DNA from 4 places in the Rhizobium sp. IBUN genome. Region 3 is predicted to be linked to each of the others. Evidence: predicted binding sites of a transcription regulator. Region 3 holds the regulator's gene; each other region holds the start of a gene.
What was found. Region 3 encodes LexA, which represses DNA repair genes until DNA is damaged. Its sites were predicted from a motif close to TGTTCNNNNTGTGTTCNG; they were not measured.

Region 1 (2,193 bases), on a different contig from region 3:
GGGCCGCCATTCTGCAGGAAGCGGTCCGCAATCAGGCCAGCATTCTGACGAAGCGCCGTCTCGATCTCGCGCAGGAGATCCGGATTGTCACGCAGGAACAGCTTCGCATTTTCGCGGCCCTGGCCAAGACGCTGGCTGTTATAGGAGAACCAGGCCCCTGATTTCTCGACGATACCAGCCTTGACGCCAAGGTCGACCAACTCGCCGGTCTTCGAAACGCCTTCACCATACATGATGTCGAATTCGACCTGCTTGAAGGGAGGCGCCATCTTGTTCTTGACGACCTTGACGCGCGTCTGGTTGCCGATGACCTCTTCGCGCTCCTTGACCGCACCGATACGACGGATGTCGAGGCGAACGGACGCATAGAATTTCAGCGCGTTGCCGCCGGTCGTCGTTTCCGGCGAACCGAACATGACACCAATCTTCATGCGGATCTGGTTGATGAAGATGACCATGGTGTTGGACTTCGAAATCGAAGCCGTCAGCTTGCGCAGCGCCTGGCTCATCAGGCGCGCCTGAAGGCCCGGCAGATTGTCGCCCATTTCGCCTTCGATTTCGGCACGCGGCGTCAGCGCGGCAACCGAGTCGACAACAAGAACGTCGACAGCGCCGGAACGCACCAGCGTATCGGTGATCTCGAGCGCCTGCTCGCCAGTATCCGGCTGCGAGATCAGGAGGTTCTGCAGATCGACACCGAGCTTTCGGGCGTAAACCGGGTCAAGCGCGTGTTCCGCATCGACGAAGGCACAGATGCCACCCTTCTTCTGCGATTCCGCTATCGTCTGCAGCGCCAGCGTCGTCTTACCCGAGCTTTCTGGTCCGTAAATCTCAATGATACGGCCCTTTGGAAGGCCGCCGATGCCGAGCGCGATATCCAACCCGAGAGAACCTGTCGAAACCGTTTCGATCTCGACGACGTTCTCGTTCGAGCCGAGCTTCATGATTGAGCCCTTGCCGAACGACCGCTCGATCTGTGAGAGTGCCGCTTCAAGTGCCTTGCTTTTGTCCACCGATTTGTCCTCTACAAGCCGCAATGTATTCTGTGACATTCGATCCACCTTTAGGTTATTGAAGCCGCTCAAGCAATGTCGCCAGCGATGGCGATTTTGTACCGCATTTGTTCTCATTGCGCAAGCTGGGAGCAAATGATTGAAACAAAAAGGTAAAATTGCCAGTGTTCTACATTTGTTTTCGTGATGGAATGCAACGGCTTAGATATAGCGCTCTGGTCGCCAGCCGACCAGCGGCGGCAGGACGATTCGTATCTTTCGACCATGCGGGACGATGAAATGAAGCGGAAGATTCTTGTCCTCGGCGGAGCCCACATCGACAGGCGCGGACGCATCTCAGGTGACACCGTGCTCGGCGCCAGCAATCCAGGCTCATGGTTTGAGGAGCCGGGCGGCGGCGGCTTCAATGCGGCGCGCAACCTTGCCAGGTTGGGCTTCGATGTGACGATGATTTCACCGCGTGGCGGCGATCCGATCGGCGAGATGGTCGGCGAGGCGGCCGACTTCGCTGGGGTTCATGATCGCCCCTTCATTTTCCTGGATCGGAAGACGCCGAGTTACACCGCAATCATCGAGAACGACGGAAACCTCGTGATTGCGCTTGCCGACATGGATCTCTATCGGATGTTTGTGCCGCGGCGCCTTTCGATCCGTGCCGTACGTGACGCCTTTGCCGCCACCGATTTCATTCTCATTGATGCCAACCTGCCGGCAGAGACGCTGGCATCGATCGTCGAGCGCGCAAAAGCTCTCGGCAAGCCGGTGGGCGCGATCGCCATCTCGCCCGCGAAGGCCCTCAAGCTCAAACCATGCATCGAAGGGATCGACTATCTTTTCCTCAACGAGGCCGAGGCTGCCGCATTGAGCGGCGAGCGCCCAAACGATCCCGCGCACTGGCCGTCACTGCTGGGTGACATCGGTTTACGCGGTGGCGTCGTCACCCGCGGCCAACGCGAGCTGATCGCCTTCGCGGATCGCCATGTTGTTGCCCAGCAGCCGGCAAACCTCGAAGATGTCGCGGATGTCACCGGTGCGGGTGACTCGCTTGCAGCCGGCGTTATCTCCGGATTGATGCGTGGAATTTCCTTGGCCGATGCCATCAGGGAGGGCGCCGCGGCCGCGGCACTTACCGTACAATCGCCGCATGCCGTCAATGAAAACCTCTCCCCAGATCTCGTGA
Region 2 (2,193 bases), on a different contig from region 3:
TTTCATGCGCTCGATGACGCTGAGTTCGAATTCCAGGCGTTCGCGGTAGTCCTTCTCGTCATAGCCGGGCGACATGCCGAGTGTGGCCAGGCGACTATCCAGCCCCTCCACGGCTTGACGACGCAGTTCGAGCGCCTCTTCGCGTTCCGCTTCCTCGGGATCGGCCGTCGCGCCGGTGAAGCGCGGCAAGATCGGCTTGCGCGTCTTCAGGATGAACGAGCAGCGCCGCGCGATCTCGACGGTGTTTTCCAAGGCCTCCGGCAGGTCCGCGAACAGCTTGGCCATTTCGGCGCGGCTCTTCAGGTAGTGATCGGGTGTCAGGCGGAACCGGGTATCATCCGAGACAATGGCGTTGTGCGCGACGGCCATCAGGGCGTCATGCGCATCATAGTCGTCACGGGTCGGGAAAAAGGCTTCGTTGGTGGCGACCAACGGCAGGTCGTGCTCATAAGCAAGGCCAATGAGTTTCTGCTCATGGCGCTTGTCATAAGTGCCGTGCCGCTGCAGCTCCACATAGAGCCGGTCCCCGAAATGGCGCTTCAGCAGCAGGAGGCGTGCTTCCGCCTGGGCGGCATGCCCGTCCTTCAGTGCCATGTCGATCGGTCCCGTCAAGGCGCCGGTCAAAGCGATCAGGCCGTCGGTGCCGGTCTCCTCGAGCCAGGAGGCCCGAATGTGGATCGATTGACCGTTGCCCTCGCCGCCGAGATAGGCGCGGCTGACAACATCCACCAGCCGCTCGTAACCAGCATCGGTGGCCGCCAGGAGCACCAGCGACGGCAGCTTGACGAGCGCCTGCTGGCCGCCGCGCCGTTCCGTCTCCAGGCCGTCTTCCATGTCAATCGAGACCTGGCAGCCGATGATCGGCTGAAGGCCCTCCTCCATCGCCTTCTGTGAGAATTCGAGGGCGACGAACAGGTTGTTGGTGTCGGTGATCGCTATGGCCGGCTGGCTGTCCCCCGACGCCTTGTGGAGAATTTTCTTAAGCGGCAGCGCACCTTCAAGGAGCGAATAGGCCGAGTGGACCCGAAGGTGAACGAAGCCCGGCGTACCACCGATGAAACCGCCTTCCGCGTCTTTCTCCGCACCCGCCATGACATGCCTTCCGATCACCTGAATCAATCAGGTCTATTCTCAGCATTGAGGGGTTGATGTCCAGACAAGGGCTGCGCTCGGACCGCATGGCAGCCATGCGGTCCCCGGAATTCTTACATTGCCATGCAGATAAGCGAGAAGCTGGCAACGAACATTGCGATGGAGGTGAATGCTGCGATATCACGGATCAAGTCAGTCATTTGGCTCTCCTGTTCTCTTATGTTTCCAATTTGTTCCGCTATTGTTCTATTGTCAACAGGATTCTTTTCCGTTTTGCTGGCCGCATGACGATGGGAGAAAAGCATGTTTAAGTTTGTATTAATTGCTGGATTGGCTCTATCGGCGGCGTTTACCGCTCAAGCCGAGCAAATCGATCCTACACGGATCGTCGACGCGGCGACGGGGGATTGGGATGGCGATGGGCGTGCGGACCTCGCGCTGCTGGTTGCTCCCGAGGAGAGCGCCAGCGATGATCAAATCGGCATCTACCTCTATCTTCGTGACAGCGACCACGAACTTCTGCGGCTTTCGCTGGCCGCACCAAACAAGATCTGGGGCAGCACCAATGCTGACGGCGTCTTCGGACAGGAACCGTCGTTGAAAGCCGTCGGCAAATCCTCCATCGCCATACACTCACAGAACAGCACCATCGGGCGCGATCGCTGGGACCAGACGCTGACAGTGGCCTATCGGAACAAGCAGTTCGTCGTTGCCGGCTATACCTACAACCACTACGACACGCTCGACCCCAATTCCGCCGGCTCCTGCGACTACAATGCACTGACGGGCAAGCTGCAGAAGGATGGCAAGGACGTCAAAGCCGAGCCACATGTCCTCCCGATCGCTGAATGGAACGACGACACCGGACAAACGATCTGCGGACAGTGAGGTTTGTTCTTCGTTTGTTCTTTACAATTTGATACCGTTGTTGAGGCGCCGTCGAGCGGAGGAACGCTATGGATATTGTCGCATTGAACAGTTTCATCGTGGAGGCGAAGGCCAATACCTATGTCGGTGGCGGAAGCCTTGCACCCGCCTGCCGGACGGGATCGCGGGACATCGGTTATCAGCGCGGCACCTGGCGCTATCTCGACAGTTATT
Region 3 (2,193 bases):
GCACCGAACCGGCCGCATCCGCCTGACTTCATTTTCGACCAATTGCGAAGGGCGCTCGCCGCGGAGCTAGATCAACCACCGCGATTGTTGGAGGGTGTCAACGCTATCAGGCGGCGGGACAGTCAAGGCAGATCGGAAAGGTTATCTGCCGTGGAATTGCGCAATGCCCGCGATGCGTTACGTCAGGCTGCGACGAGCGCTGAGAACCGATTTGTATGCCTGAAAGGCGCCTGGTGCACAGCCACGCACGATAGCGGCTACGTCGTGACGATCGTCGAAAATCCCGCTTACTTCGGCGCTGCGGGCGATACGGCCGATATCGTCGTGACACCCGCTCGCCTCCGCACGACGGGGTGCCGGTCAGGCGCACTTTTGTTCACCGGCGAAACCTTGCGTCGCTTTGGTGGCGCTGAGGTAAGGATCGACGATCAAGGTAGCCCCGTCGTCACGACGGCCTATACGAGGCTCGACCGCCCTTGGATCCGCCATCGGGCGTATAATTGGCGAAGCGGCACCTTTGACGGCGAGCCGCTTGCCTTCAATGATAGCGGCGAATGAGGCCGACAAGCTTGCCCTGGACCTTGACACGGTCAGGCCCGAAAATGCGCGTCTCGTAAGCCGGGTTCGCCGCCTCAAGTGCAATGGAGGCGCCTTTCCGGCGGAAGCGCTTGAGCGTCGCTTCCTCATCATCGACAAGCGCAACAACGATGTCGCCGGCATTGGCGGTGCTGCCGTTGCGGATGATTACCGTGTCGCCATCAAAGATGCCGGCCTCGATCATCGAGTCGCCCTTGACCTCAAGCGCATAGTGCTCGCCTGGGCCAAGCATGTCCGCCGGAACCGTGATGTCATGGGTATTGTTCTGAATTGCCGAAATCGGTACGCCGGCAGCAATCCGTCCCATGACCGGTACAGAGGCAGAACCGCCGTTGTCACCCTGCGGCGCTGGCTTCGGCGCCACAACTGGCTGTGGTTTGCCGAGGCTGCCTTCGATAACGCTCGGCGAAAAACCGCGGCGGGGCTGCAGGCTCGGGTTATATGCCTCGGGCAGTTTGATGACTTCCAGAGCGCGGGCCCGATTCGGCAGTCGGCGAATGAAGCCCCGTTCCTCCAGCGCGGTAATCAGGCGGTGGATGCCTGACTTCGACGCGAGGTCCAAGGCATCCTTCATTTCATCAAAAGAAGGGGGGACACCGGACTCCTTCATTCGCTCGTGAATGAAGAGAAGAAGCTCCTGTTGCTTGCGCGTCAGCATCGAAGTTGAACCCCAGAGTCGTGAAACAAAGCCAGAACAGACACTATATGTTCCATATGTGTTCCGCAAGTACCTAAATTTTCGTAAAACTTGCCTGCAACTTGCTGAGTTTTTGCGTCTCATTTGACCGAAAGCGTAGAAGGGGGTTGCATTGTCCTGTTGCCCGGCGCACATCTTCGCAAATTCCGGAGAAGTTGCCATGAGCGAAGCACATCCGCTGGACCACATCGTGCTGCCGGTTCCAAATATCAGGCTCTCACGCGAGCGTCTCGGAAAGCTGGGATTCACCGTCGCGCCCGACGCCCGGCACCCGTTTGGGACCGAGAATGCCTGCATATTCTTCGCCGACGAAACTTATCTGGAGCCTCTCGGGGTCGCTAATGCCGAACTGCATGAAGCTTCGGCGCAGAAAGGCAATGTCTTCACCGCGCGGGACCGTGCCTTTCGATTCCGATGTGGAGACGATGGGCTGTCTGCCGTGGTCTTTGCGACGGCGGATGCCGATCGCGACCATGCCCGGTTTCTGTCCGAAAAGATCAATGGCGGCGAGATGCTGCAGTTCGAGCGGCCGATGAAGATGCCCGGTGGCTCGGAGGTGACGGCCGCATTCAAGCTCGCCTTTGCAGTTGACCTGCGCGCTCCCGATTTCTTTTTCTTCACATGCCAACGTGTCAACCCGCTGCCAGCCGACCGGAAAGCCCTGCAAGTGCATCCAAATGGGGTGGTTGGGATCGCAGAGATCGTGCTTGGGGCACCCGACCCCAAGGCGTTTGGACCATTCCTGCGCGCCGCCGCCCACAGTTTGGGAACGACCAATGAGGCCTTCGGTGTGAGTGTGACAACTCCGAATGCCAGAGTGAGTGTTCTCTCCCCGGATGGACTGGACGCCTACTTCGACATCCCTGCGCCTTCCGACGATCGCGGTCTGCGTGGTGTTG
Region 4 (2,193 bases), on a different contig from region 3:
CTTCGAGGTTGCCGTCGGCGACGTCACGCGTGACGTCCGCGAGCCGGGCAAGCGGCGAGAACAGCAGCTTGGTGATGGCCCAGGTTGCCACGGCCATGATGATCAGAACACCAAACGCAATCATCGTCAGGAGCGTGGCGATCTCCAGCGAGCCAGCATTGAGTTCGCTGATGCGGACGCTTTCCACGACGAGGAAGCGGGAGCCCTGATAATCGATGCCGCGAACATAGGCTCGTGCCGAGCCATCGGCGCGATCGAAGTCGTCGACCGTCATGCCCTTGGCCGACAGCGCGTCCTTCGCGAAGGTGAAAGGCGTGGTATCGAGCGTTGCCAGCTGGCCGGACGAGCTTACGCCGATCGCCGATCCGTCATCCGAGATGATAGCGGCTTGCGCCGTGCTACCGGACACGATGCCCTTGGCGAGAATGCTGGTGATGATGTTGTCGCGGACCTTGAAGAGCATCACGCCCTTCGCCGCGCCGAGCTTGACGATCGGCACGGCATAGAAGATTGCCGACTTACCGTTCGCCGCGTCGACGCGAAGACCGGAAAAGCCGGTGGGGGCGGAATCGTCAGTCGCCTTTGCGGAGTTGGCGATCGCCTTGGCGAAGGCAAGGCCGGCGCCGGTCGCCTTCCATGCATCGGTCTTCAGGTTCTCCGCGAAATCGTCGTTCTTCTTGTAGGAGTAGAGGACGTTGCCATCGAGATCGGCGATCAGCAGGTCGCTGAAGGCGGTATTCTCCAGGTCGCGGGCCACTTCACCCTGCGTCGTTTCATGGTTGGAGTAGTAGAAGCCGCTTGGTGCCTGCGGCTTCACCAGTTTTTCGCGCTGGTCGGCCGGGTTCGGATTGTTGGTGATGAACACCTTCTTCAATTCGGCGCGCGCATCACCCGACGTCTTCTCGATTGTCTTCCAACCGCTCTTCAGGCTTGTAATCGACATCTGCAACGCTTCGATGCGCGCAATCGAGTTCGCCTGGTTTTCCAACTGCTCAAGCTGATCCTGCAGCATGTCGCCGCGGAAGATCAGGACGCTCTCCTTGGCCTTGAGTGCCTGCTCACCGGAAATGCGGCTGCTGGCGAAGTAAGCAAGTACGTTGATGACCGCAATCGACAGTGCGGTCAGCAGTATAAATGTCGCGATGACCTTGAAGGACAGGGATTTAAATCTCTGAACCATGAACGATGAACCCTTCCGGAACGGCTCATACCGGCAGAGCGTGGAACATCCTGCCGGCTGACCTGAAAACAGAAAACGGGAACCTTGCCTTCCTGAGAAGGGAGTTCCTCTGACATTTTGTGGATCAAAAGTCGGCTATGGAGCTTAAATTGCCGTAAACAGCGCGTGGCAAAAACAAGGAATGTTTTTGTTTTGTTCACATATCGATGGCAGTTATTTGGCGAGTGCAATAGGGTGAAGCATGCAAAATACGATTCGCATCATCGGCGTTGATCCGGGCCTGCGCCGCACGGGCTGGGGAATTATCGACACGCTCGGCAATTCCTTGCGCTTCGTCGCGTCCGGTACGGTCACCTCGGACGGCGACCTGGACCTGGCCTCGCGCCTTTGCCAGCTGCACGATGGCCTGGCGGAAGTCGTGCACAGCTATCAGCCTGATGAGGCTGCCGTCGAACAAACCTTCGTCAACAAGGACGCCGTTGCAACGCTGAAACTCGGGCAGGCACGCGGCATTGCCATGCTGGTCCCTGCCCGCGCCGGTTTGCCCGTCGCCGAATATGCGCCAAACGCTGTCAAGAAGGCGGTCATCGGTGTCGGCCACGGCGAGAAGCAGCAGATCCACATAATGCTGAAAATCCTGATGCCCAAGGTCGAATTCAAGGGCAACGACGCGGCTGATGCGCTGGCCATCGCCATCTGCCACGCTCATAACCGCGGCAGCAGCCGCATGCGGCAGGCGGCGCTTGCCGGCTAATCTTCACTGAAAACCCACCGAACGGACCATTTGCATGATCGGCAAGCTCAAAGGCACCATCGAAGAAATCGGCGATGACTACGTCCTCGTCGATGTCCACGGCGTCTGCTACGTCGCCTTCTGCTCGGCGCGCACGCTCTCCCGCCTCGGCTCGGTGGGCGAGGCCTGTGTGCTTTTCATCGAGACCTATGTTCGCGAAGACCAGCTGAAGCTCTTCGGCTTCATGACCGCGCTCGAGAGAGAGTGGTTCATTCTCCTG

Region 1: a site for LexA is predicted at 1,179-1,196, ahead of recA (recombinase RecA). Genes of this name have one in related genera too.
Region 2: a site for LexA is predicted at 1,313-1,330, ahead of dnaE (DNA polymerase III subunit alpha). Genes of this name have one in related genera too.
Region 4: a site for LexA is predicted at 1,363-1,380, ahead of ruvC (crossover junction endodeoxyribonuclease RuvC). Genes of this name have one in related genera too.

Annotation. Positions count from the first base shown of each region.
Region 1 covers NZ_AZNV01000035.1:37,104-39,296, reverse strand. Annotated here, with positions in the region: gene recA (recombinase RecA) at 1-1,052, opposite strand, end outside; gene RHIBUN_RS0125135 (carbohydrate kinase family protein) at 1,293-2,193, shown strand, end outside.
Region 2 covers NZ_AZNV01000012.1:83,507-85,699, reverse strand. Annotated here, with positions in the region: gene dnaE (DNA polymerase III subunit alpha) at 1-1,092, opposite strand, end outside; gene RHIBUN_RS0113560 (hypothetical protein) at 1,396-1,980, shown strand; gene RHIBUN_RS0113555 (DUF5680 domain-containing protein) at 2,049-2,193, shown strand, end outside.
Region 3 covers NZ_AZNV01000005.1:83,632-85,824, reverse strand. Annotated here, with positions in the region: partial or broken gene RHIBUN_RS33155 (ComEC/Rec2 family competence protein) at 1-558, shown strand, start outside; gene lexA (transcriptional repressor LexA) at 539-1,255, opposite strand; gene RHIBUN_RS0107170 (VOC family protein) at 1,455-2,193, shown strand, end outside.
Region 4 covers NZ_AZNV01000022.1:54,953-57,145, reverse strand. Annotated here, with positions in the region: gene RHIBUN_RS0119805 (methyl-accepting chemotaxis protein) at 1-1,180, opposite strand, end outside; gene ruvC (crossover junction endodeoxyribonuclease RuvC) at 1,422-1,934, shown strand; gene ruvA (Holliday junction branch migration protein RuvA) at 1,969-2,193, shown strand, end outside.